One region of the Scandinavium sp. UTDF21-P1B genome, then DNA from elsewhere that is predicted to be linked to it. Evidence: predicted binding sites of a transcription regulator. Region 1 holds the regulator's gene; the other holds the start of a gene.
What was found. The regulator Fur, encoded in region 1, represses iron uptake genes when iron is present. The targets are predictions, from matches to a motif close to ATAATAATGAGAACNACTATCAA.
Positions count from the first base shown of each region.

Region 1 (5,515 bases):
AGTCCTTCGTCGGTGGCGCATGGCGCTTTAACGTGCCGGTTTTGTGGGATCAGTATCCGCATATTGTCGGCTGGGAGACGATTCCGGCCTGGGACCACCCTGCCCTGTTTATTGCAGGCGGAAATTCTCCGTACGTCACCACCGAGTATCGCGACACGCTGCTGGCACAATTCCCGCAGGCTCGTGCACACGTGATTGCCGGTGCCGGGCACTGGGTCCACGCTGAAAAACCGGACGCGGTACTGCGCGCTGTTCGCCGCTATCTGGCGGAATGATTAAAATCCGAGCAAGCAAGCGCCATTGTGGCTCCCGGCGTTGGCGTGGGGGTTTCGCTGATGTATGATTGCGCGCTATCTGCGCCGGGCCTGTCGTCCGGCGGCTTGTTTCCCCGAAGTCACTCTGAATCATGGCAAAAGAACAAACGGACCGAACGACATTAGATTTGTTCGCAAACGAGCGTCGCCCGGGAAGGCCGAAAACCAATCCGCTCTCGCGCGACGAACAGTTACGCATTAATAAGCGTAATCAGCTGAAGCGCGACAAAAGCAATGGTCTCAAGCGCGTTGAGCTAAAGCTCAATCACGAAGCGGTCGATGCGCTCAACGAGCTGGCTGAAGCCAGAAACATGAGCCGCAGCGAGCTGATTGAAGAAATACTGATGCATCAGTTGGCTGCGTTGCGAAGCCAGAAACTCGTCTGAAAATCCGACAAAAAATCACTTTCATGTAGCAGAGAGTGCAGTCCGGCGCGATTGCGGTTCCCGCGCCCTTCTCCTCCTGCTATCATTGCCTTTATCTGTGGGCAACATTCCACCATCATTTCATTACGTTTCAAGAGGTTATTTTACTCATGGCAATTACAGGCATTTTCTTCGGCAGCGACACCGGCAATACCGAAAATATCGCGAAGATGATTCAGAAGCAGCTTGGTAAAGATGTAGCTGAAGTGCATGACATTGCCAAAAGCAGCAAAGAAGATCTTGAAGGCTTCGATATTCTGCTGCTGGGTATCCCGACCTGGTACTACGGTGAAGCACAGTGTGACTGGGACGACTTCTTCCCGACGCTGGAAGAGGTAGACTTCAACGGCAAACTGGTGGCCCTGTTCGGCTGCGGCGACCAGGAAGATTACGCAGAATACTTCTGTGATGCGCTCGGCACCATCCGCGACATCATCGAACCACGCGGCGCAACCATCGTCGGCCACTGGCCAACGGCGGGTTATCATTTCGAAGCGTCTAAAGGCCTGGCCGATGACGATCACTTTGTGGGCCTGGCCATCGACGAAGACCGTCAGCCGGAGCTGACCGCTGAGCGCGTTGAAAAGTGGGTTAAGCAGATTTCTGAAGAGCTGCACCTCGAAGAGATCAAAAACGCCTGATAAACGTATGGCGCAGCGCTCAGGTTGCGCCGTATTAGCGATAAGTTCCGTAAAATTAATAGATAAAAGCAATCAAATTAATCGCTACAAATTTTTAACTTTTGAGCACATGTCTGTACAATGTCAGCTGTTTTAACGAGGTCGGATGTTTCGCTTTGCAGATGATGCCTCGTTTCTGAAAAGCATACTTTGCTCAGGGTTTGCAGTTTTCATTTAGACTTCGCAGTTCTATAATGAGACGCATTATCCTGAATTCATTCTTAGTAATACTTCCAATAAGGAAGTGTATCGCCTAGCAACAGGACTGATTCCGCATGACTGACAACAATATCGCATTAAAGAAGGCAGGCCTGAAAGTCACGCTTCCGCGTCTTAAAATTCTGGAAGTGCTTCAGGAGCCGGACAATCACCATGTCAGTGCGGAAGACCTCTATAAGCGCCTGATCGATATGGGCGAGGAAATTGGTCTGGCAACGGTTTATCGCGTTCTGAACCAGTTCGACGATGCCGGAATTGTCACCCGCCACAACTTCGAAGGCGGTAAATCTGTTTTCGAACTGACTCAGCAGCATCACCACGATCACCTGATCTGCCTCGACTGCGGCAAGGTTATCGAATTCAGTGATGACTCGATTGAAGCACGCCAGCGTGAAATCGCCACCAGGCACGGCATTCGTCTGACTAACCACAGCCTTTATCTTTACGGCCACTGCGCTGAAGGCGACTGCCGCGAAGATGAACACGCCCACGACGCCGCCGATAAATAATCGACGCTCGTGCAAAAGCAAAAGCCAACCTGACGGTTGGCTTTTTTTATGGGCATATTTTGGGGCAAAAACAGAGTTGAAATAAGGCTTACGGCGCGGGGGTATTGTTGCTGCGAATTTCCTGCCAGATTTTATCGCAGCGCGCCTTCACTGCCTGATCGTTACCCGTACGGGTCGCCTGGATACACTGCTGATAATCCAGCGTGCGCACCGTTTCCTGTTCGGCAAACTGCTTGTGCTCCTTCTCCTGCTTCAGCACATCCAGCACGCTTTGGCAGGCTTCAATCTTATCCGGATTGCCTTCCGCGGTATTAATACAGGCGCTGTAGGCGGCTTTCAGCTTGCTGTCTTCTTTCGGTGCCTGCGGCTGTGCACAAGCCACCAGCCCGGACGCCATAATCGCGACGAGAATCAATTTTTTCATGATACGACCTCATGGTTACGCGGCAGGCATCGTGCCCGCCGCGTCGCTTATCAGAAGATGGTGAACGGAGCGATAACGATGAATTTCACGTCGCGCTCATCCTGGAACATGTTGCCGTAGCCACCGCCCCAGCTTGGGATATCTGAATGGTTGTCGTACTGAGTGAAGTGCAGCTTGAACAGCGTGCCTTTGGCGCGCCCTTCCTGGACGGTGTACATCGCATCGAGACTGTAGGAAGACTCTTTGATTTTGTTTGAGGCAATGCTCTCTTTCTGCCCTGCGCTGTTGATCATCCAGTCCGCCGGTTTAGCATCCCACGCGTAAACGTAGGAAGCGCCCACCGCCCAGCCTGGCAGGTTCCAGTTTTTCAGGTCATACATTCCGCCGAAGAACACGGCTTTTTCGCCGTTGGCGTTGAAGTCGGAACGGTTATCCCACCAGATATCCAGACGACCGTTGGAGGAAGCATAGGTTGGCGTCATACGCTGCAGGAAGAAGCCCTGCTGGCCTTCTGCCTTAACCCATGTCCCTTCGAGGCGCAGGTCAACCACGTCAGCCACTTTGTAGCCGAAGGTCAGAGCCTGTAACCATGCGGTACCGTCGTAAATATCGTTGACGGTGTTTTTATCTACGGTGTCACGTGCACCATAGAACTGGTAGCTGGTAGAAAGTGGCGTACCGGCCACGTCGAATTTGTAGCTGGCTTTGGCGAAGTACTGATCCATAAAGCCCTGCGCCTGACCAAATGCGGCTTCCAGAACGAGGTCATTTTTAAAGTCGTACTTCGCACCGATGGAGTGGAGATAATCGACTTTGGTTTTCCTGTCATTCTGGTAGAACTTGTCGGTTTCAAGGTGCCATGGTGCCTTGTACTCGTTGGTCCACATGTACGAGAAGCTCAGCGCGCCCGCATCACCGTAGTCAAAGTTCGCCCCGGCTTCAGCACCCTGATAGGTGCCAGGCATAAAGCTCCAGTGCGGCGCTAACAGCGTCTGGCCGGTTGGCTGAATGTAACCCGCACGAGCCCAGGCAGGCCCAAGCTTAAATTTCGCAGCGGCTTTATAAAGGCTAATCCCGCTCTTATCACCGGAGTAGTCTTCGTCGTAGCCCTTATTGATAGAGGAAAACGCGATTTCGTTCGGGTGGCCGCTTTCGGCAGATTCGGCCATTTCGATTGCGGTAAAGGCGGCGATATCAAGCCCGATGAAATCAGCGGCGAAGCCAGACTGGAAGTCGAGGTTGGCGTTCCAGGTCGAGTGAGAAAGGTTGGTTTTGTACTTGTCACCGTCAGTGACGTCTTTACGGTCACGCTCACGCTGCCAGTAATAGATGCCGCCGGTTAACGTTGAATCGTCTACGAATCCTGCTGCACTGGCCTGCGGAGATGCAACCCAGCCCGACATTGCGGTGACGGCGGCAATAGCCAGCGCCAGCGTACTACGTTTGCCACTGAACGTACGCATGTGTATATCCTCTTTGACTTTAAAAACGCCGTCGCAAAAGGCGAAAGCGATAAAATAAGCACTGCAAAAAAGTAGCGAGGCAGAAAGGGCCTGACGCTATGTCAGTAGACTATTTTTCGCGACGCGAATTATCAATCCTTTTTCCGCACGAATGCGCAAGAGTATGACAGTGCGCACATATTTGATTGCGTTTTGTTACAAAGTACAAGTGCGAGACAAAATGGCAGGAACCGCTAATAGCAGGGGTTTGTCAGCAGCCCAGTAAATGGGGCAGGTGGCAATATGTAACAGAGCCGATAAGTGTTTCAGTAGCAGAAATGAGATTATTTCGCATCGCGAAAATGGCATAAAAAAAGCGCCGCACGAAGCGACGCTTTCAGGACTTAAAGCAGCAAGCTTACTCGCCCGCTTTCGCCCAGGTATCGCGCAGGCCAACGGTGCGGTTGAAGACCAGCTTATCAGCGGTGCTGTAACGGCTGTCGAGGCAGAAGTAACCTTCGCGTTCGAACTGATGCGCAACGCCCGCCTTAGCGGCTTTCAGGGAAGGTTCAGCGTAACCCTGTTTGATCACCAGAGAGTCCTGGTTGATGACGGACAGGAAGTCCTCCGCGGCACCCGGGTTTGGCACGCTGAACAGACGATCGTAAAGACGAATTTCAACCGGCAGCGCATGCTGTGCGCTCACCCAGTGAATAACGCCTTTCACTTTACGGCCATCGGCCGGATCTTTGCTCAGGGTGTCGGCATCGTAAGTGCAGAAAATAGTGGTGATATTGCCTTCTGCATCTTTCTCAACGCGTTCCGCTTTCACCACGTAGGCATTGCGCAGACGCACTTCTTTACCCATCACCAGACGCTTGTACTGCTTGTTCGCTTCTTCGCGGAAGTCAGCGCGATCGATCCAGATTTCACGGCTGAACGGCACTTCACGGCTGCCCATTTCCGGTTTGCTCGGATGGTTCGGCATGGTGACGATTTCGCCTTCGCCCTGGTAGTTTTCGATAACCAGCTTAACCGGATCGATAACGGCCATCGCGCGCGGTGCGTTCTCGTTCAGATCTTCACGAATGCAGGATTCCAGCGACGCGATTTCGATGGTGTTATCCTGTTTGGTGACGCCGATACGCTTACAGAATTCACGGATGGACGCTGCGGTGTAGCCACGACGACGCAGGCCTGAAATAGTTGGCATACGCGGGTCATCCCAGCCTTCCACATGCTTGTCGGTGACCAGCTGGTTCAGCTTACGCTTGGACATCACGGTGTATTCCAGATTCAGACGAGAGAACTCGTACTGACGCGGATGAACCGGAATGGAGATGTTATCCAGTACCCAGTCGTACAGGCGACGGTTGTCCTGGAACTCAAGCGTACACAGGGAGTGAGTAATCCCTTCCAGCGCATCGCTGATGCAGTGGGTGAAGTCGTACATCGGGTAGATGCACCACTTACTACCGGTCTGGTGGTGATCGGCGAATTTG
Region 1 covers NZ_JBFLVD010000008.1:174,055-179,569, reverse strand. Annotated here, with positions in the region: gene ybfF (esterase) at 1-275, shown strand, start outside; gene ybfE (LexA regulated protein) at 407-700, shown strand; gene fldA (flavodoxin FldA) at 850-1,380, shown strand; gene fur (ferric iron uptake transcriptional regulator) at 1,695-2,147, shown strand; gene chiQ (ChiQ/YbfN family lipoprotein) at 2,236-2,571, opposite strand; gene chiP (chitoporin ChiP) at 2,622-4,034, opposite strand; gene glnS (glutamine--tRNA ligase) at 4,432-5,515, opposite strand, start outside.

Region 2 (5,515 bases), on a different contig from region 1:
AATGCAACATATTTTTTACTTAAAGCTAACGAACGTGCATTTTCCCGGCCGGGATCAGTTTCTGACAGAAATATTACAGAATTATATCAATCACCTGCCAATACAAAAAAATGATGGACGCAGGTGGAAGATAAAATGTGACCAGATGAAACAATAAGGCGGGTAACGGTTTTTTTTTGCCTGCTGCGCTTATCGGGCCTGGATAGGGTATTTAGTAGGCCCGGCAAGCACAGCGCCGCCGGGCAGTAATTCAGGCTTCGAGAAGTGGCTGGGCGAGGTAGCCCGATTTGTCTTTCACACCCGGCAGCACGAAGAAATATCCGCCACCAATCGGCTTGATGTACTCCTCCAGCGCCTCGCCATTGAGCCGCTTCTGCACGGTCAGGAAGCCTTTCTCCAGATCGTGCTGATAGCAGACAAACAGCAGCCCCATCTCCAGCTGGCCAGAGTTGGTGACGCCCAGCGAATAGCTGTAGCCACGGCGCATCATTAAGCTGGACTGGGTTTCCGGCGTGCGCGGATTAGCGAGACGGATATGGCTGTCGAGCGCAATCACATCGCCATTCGGGTCGCGATCATAGTCCGGCACATCGTGCTCGTTCTTCATGCCGAGCGGTGCACCGGAATGCTTGTCCCGCCCGAAAATGGTCTGCTGTTCCTTCAGCGGCGTCCGGTCCCAGAACTCTACGTGGAACGGGATAATTCTCACCGCCTGGTAAGACCCCCCAACGGCCCAGGCCGGCTCGCCCTGACCGTCCGTCACCCAGACAATCTCATCCATCAGCTTCGCATCTTTGCTGTCAGGATTCGCGGTGCCATCCTTAAAGCCGAGCAAATTCACCGGCGTTTCTTTGCCTTTGCTGCGTGCCGCGTGGTCAGAGATAAATCCTTCCCGCTTCCAGCGCACGCTCAGCAGATCCGGTGAGTGCTTGATGATGTCACGCAGGGCATGGATAACCGTATCCTGCGTGTTGGCGCAGATTTGTAGCAGCACGTCGCCGTGGCAGAGTGCCGCATCCAGCGCGTCGTTCGGAAAGCGCGTCATCCGTTGCAGCTTCTTCGGCGCATGTGCCGCGAGGCCAAAACGTTCGTCGAACAGCGACTGCCCGACGGACACCGTAATGGTAAGGTTATCCGGTGCAATATAAGGCCCAAGGATCCCCGAATCCATCGGTGGAAGACGCGGGTTTGGCGTATCGGGCGCAGGCCCACCGCTGGTCAGGAAAGTGATGCGATCGGTGAGCAGCTTAAAAAGCCGCTGCAGGTCATTTTTATCACTGGCCAGCACGTCAAACGCCACAATCATCATCGACGCCTGCTGGGGCGTCAACACGCCCGCCTGATGCGTGCCATAGAACGGCTGCGTTTCCATACGTGCATCGGGAGAAAGCGTACCCGGCGCACTTTGCGGTTTTGCCGCATGGGCGACCGGGCAGCCCCCGGTCACCGCCAGCGCGCCTCCCAGCGCGCCGATGTTTTTCAGTAAGCGACGACGTGACGGCTCGGTCAGATCATCCGGTTTGCTCTGTGCCATTACACTAGTCCAGTCCGAGGATCCCACGCAGCTGTGCCAGATCTTCCGCAAGGGTCGTGACTGGCCCTTTCAGCGCATTGCGATCGGAATCCGTCAGCTTATCGTACGTTTCATAGCCGTCTTTGGTTTTGTACTTCGCAAGAATGGTGTCGACTTTCTTGAAGTTGGCATCCACCTTCGCCAGCAGCGCGCTATTTTCTTTTTGCAGCTGAGGACGCAGCAGGTTCACGATTTTCTGTGCGCCGTCGACGTTGGCCTGGAAATCCCACAGATCGGTATGGCTGTAGCGGTCTTCTTCCCCGCTGATTTTGCTGGCGGCCACTTCTTCAATCAGGTCCGCAGCACCGCCGACAACTTTAGACGGCGGGAACGCCAGTTCGCTGATGCGCTTTTGCAGTTCCAGCACGTCGTTGTTTAGCTTCGTCGCGTACTCTTCCATGCCCCTGGTGGTGTTGTCGCCAAACAGCGCTTTTTCCAGGCGGTGGAAGCCGGTGAATTTCGGATCTTCCGCTTTTTTCTCGTAGTCGTCTTCACGCGCGTCAATGCTGCCGTCGAGATCGGAGAACAGCTCGGCAATCGGTTCGATACGCTCATAATGCTGGCGTGTCGGAGCGTACAGCGCTTTGGCTTTTTCGATATCGCCCGCTTTCACCGCGTCTGTGAAGGCTTTGGTACCTTTCACAAGCTCAGCGGTTTCAGCCGTCACGTAGGCTTTGTAATCCGCAATCGCATCGCCAAGGCTGAGCACCGCGTTGGCTTTCGCCGCATCCGCCGTCGCTTCGCCTTTAACAGTCAGCGTCCCTTTCGGGTTGGTCAGCAGGCCGCAGGTCATTTCATACTGGCCCGGCTGCAGATTGGCGGTCATCTTCTGGGTGAAGCCCGGCGCGATATTCTCGCGCTCTTCCACGACCATCACGCCTTTGAGGATCTCCCACTCCAGGGCTTTCTGGCTGTGGTTCTGAATGATGAACTGCGTTTTGCCCGAGTTCACGGTGATGTTCATCGGCTCACACTGCTTGTCCGTCACCGTGACTTTAACCTGTGGAATATCGGCGGCCTGCGCGGCAAACGCAGAGGAGAACAGCGCAGCGATACCCAGCTGCAGCGCACTACGGCGGAAATTAATCGTCATGACCATCCCTTTTATCCAATGAGTATGTTGTAACTAAAATAGTGATTATGGTGCGCTGCGCGACGGCGTCGTTGCAGCCCGTGGCGGCAGTGCGAACAGCACCAGCGCCGGGATAAGGTAGATAAAGTACACAGCCACTTCGCTGACGCTCGGTGCTTCCTGGTAGCCAAAAATCCCTTCCAGCAGCGTGCCAAACAGCGTGTGGGTTGAGAGCGTATTGCTTAAATCAAAAGCGACACCCTGGAAGTGGTTCCACAACCCTGCCTCATGGAAGGCGCGGATAGCGCCTGCCGCCAGCCCGGCGGCCACCAACAGAATAAACAGGCTGGTCCACTTGAAGAATGCGCCGAGGTTCAGGCGGATACCGCCCCAGTAAATCATAAAGCCGAGTACCACGGCGGTCCCGAGGCCGAGCATCGCGCCCAGCGGCGGCCAGATGCCGAGATCCTGTTGAAAAGCAGCCAGCAGGAAAAATACGGACTCCAGTCCTTCGCGCGCCACGGCGAAAAAGACCATCAGAATCAGCGCCCAGCCGTGGTTGTTGCCTTTCTGAAGCGCGTTATCCACTGCCTCTTCCAGCTGCTTCTTCACGTTGCGCGACACTTTGCGCATCCAGAACACCATCCAGGTCAGGATAAACACCGCAATGACCGCCACGATGCCCTCAAACATCTCCTGCTCTTTCTGCGGAAATTCGCCGGTGGTTTCGTTGATGAAAATCCCGAGTCCAAGGCAAAGCGCAGCGGCGAGGAATACGCCAATCCACATGACGCCAATCCAGCGCCCTCGCTGCGTGCGTTTCAGATAGCTGGCGATAAGGCTGACGATAAGCGCCGCTTCCAGCCCTTCGCGTAACATGATGAGAAATGGAACAAACATGCCTGAAACCCTTCAGTGTGAACCGCAGTCAATGGATGCAAAGTTTCGTAAATATGAGTGATAGTGATTATCATTACGACGCAAAGAAACTCAAGTAAAATGTGCGGATAATGATGTCAGGTTGTAAAAAGTTTCCGGCGACAGGGTGAGCAGGCGAAGCAATTTATCTAAGCTTATTAACAGGTAATCGTTTACGTCGCTGAAGGGCTGTGGCTAAATAGGCGCCCGTTTACCTGCATATACACTGAAATGGCTAATCTACTCCACTTCCTGCTGGCGCTGGTGGTAATCCTCGCACTCGCCTGGCTGGTCAGTTTTGACCGCAAAACCATTCGCATTCGCTATCTGGCCCAACTCATTATTATTGAAATGGCGCTGGCGTTCTTTTTCCTGCACGCCGAGAGCGGTTTAGTCCTGATTAAATCTGTATCAGGCATGTTTGAATCGCTGCTGAAATATGCCGCAGAGGGCAGCAATTTTGTCTTTGGTGGCATGAGCGACAAAGGCCTGGCCTTTATTTTCCTGGGCGTGCTGTGCCCGATTATTTTTATTTCCGCACTGATCGGTATTCTCCAGCACTGGCGTATTCTGCCCATTTTTATTCGCGTCATTGGCACGCTGCTGTCGAAAGTCAACGGTATGGGCAAGCTGGAATCTTTTAATGCAGTGAGCTCACTCATCCTCGGCCAGTCTGAAAACTTCATTGCTTACAAGGGGGTACTCGGCGACCTCTCCTCACGTCGGCTGTTCACCATGGCCGCCACGGCAATGTCGACGGTCTCCCTGTCAATTGTTGGCGCCTATATGACCATGCTCGACGCGAAATATGTGGTGGCGGCGCTGGTGCTGAATATGTTCAGCACCTTTATTATCCTGTCGGTGATTAATCCGACGCGCCCGGATGCCGAAGCGGAAATTAAGCTCGAGAAACTGCACGAATCACAGAGCTTCTTTGAAATGCTCGGAGAATATATTCTCGCCGGCTTCAAAGTGGCGATGATTATCCTGGCGATGCTGATCGGCTTTATCGCCCTGATCAGCGCGGTGAACGCCCTCTTCTCGACGCTCTTTGGCCTGAGCTTCCAGGCGATTCTGGGCTACGTCTTCTACCCGCTGGCCTGGCTGATTGGCATTCCGCTGAGCGATGCGCTGCACGCAGGCAGCATTATGGCAACTAAGCTTGTGGCGAACGAGTTTGTGGCGATGATCGAACTGCAAAAGATTGCTGCAGAAATGACGCCGCGCGGACTGGGTATTCTGTCCGTGTTCCTCGTCTCCTTCGCTAACTTTGCGTCTATCGGCATCGTGGCGGGCGCCATTAAGGGGCTGAACGAGAAGCAGGGGAACGCGGTTTCCCGCTTTGGGCTGCGCCTGGTGTACGGCGCGACGCTGGTGAGTTTACTTTCGGCGAGCTTTGCTGGGCTGGTGCTGTAATTTTCGTCGGGTGGCGCTGACGCTTACCCGACCTACGCAGGCCGGGTAAGCGTAGCGCCCCCCCGGCAGATTTCATCAGAACTGCACGCAAACCGGCTGATCGACCCGCATCACCGATTCCTGCGCAAAGCGGGATTTGTAGACCCCCCGCAGGGCCTCAATATTCGTTTCGCTCTGCGCATCTTTGCCGTGAATCAGCATCAGGGCTTTGCTCTGCTCGCGCGCCACGGTGCCGTCATTACCGAGCCACTGCCCGCGCGCATCAAACACCGTCAGGCCATCCTTAAATCGCGGCGTCACGTCGCGGTCAACAAACTGCTGCCACTCCTGTGCCGTGATGTCCTTCCCTGCCGGACGACTCAGGCCGAAATAGAGCGTCGTCTGCTGCATCTGGTTTTCGGTTTTGCAACTTTGGGTGTCTGTTACGGCTTTCTGCGAGGGTGCCGTGCAACCGCTCAGTACGATCGCCAGCGCGGCGGCGGCTAAGCCCGTTCTGATTTTCATTGTCTGCTATCCTCATTGTTTTTATGTCGGAA
Region 2 covers NZ_JBFLVD010000011.1:236,071-241,585, reverse strand. Annotated here, with positions in the region: gene AB1287_RS07665 (hypothetical protein) at 1-114, shown strand, start outside; gene efeB (iron uptake transporter deferrochelatase/peroxidase subunit) at 251-1,534, opposite strand; gene efeO (iron uptake system protein EfeO) at 1,539-2,666, opposite strand; gene efeU (iron uptake transporter permease EfeU) at 2,712-3,545, opposite strand; gene AB1287_RS07645 (NupC/NupG family nucleoside CNT transporter) at 3,795-4,979, shown strand; gene AB1287_RS07640 (DUF3574 domain-containing protein) at 5,055-5,483, opposite strand.
Region 2: a site for Fur is predicted at 3,603-3,625, ahead of efeU (iron uptake transporter permease EfeU). Genes of this name have one in related genera too.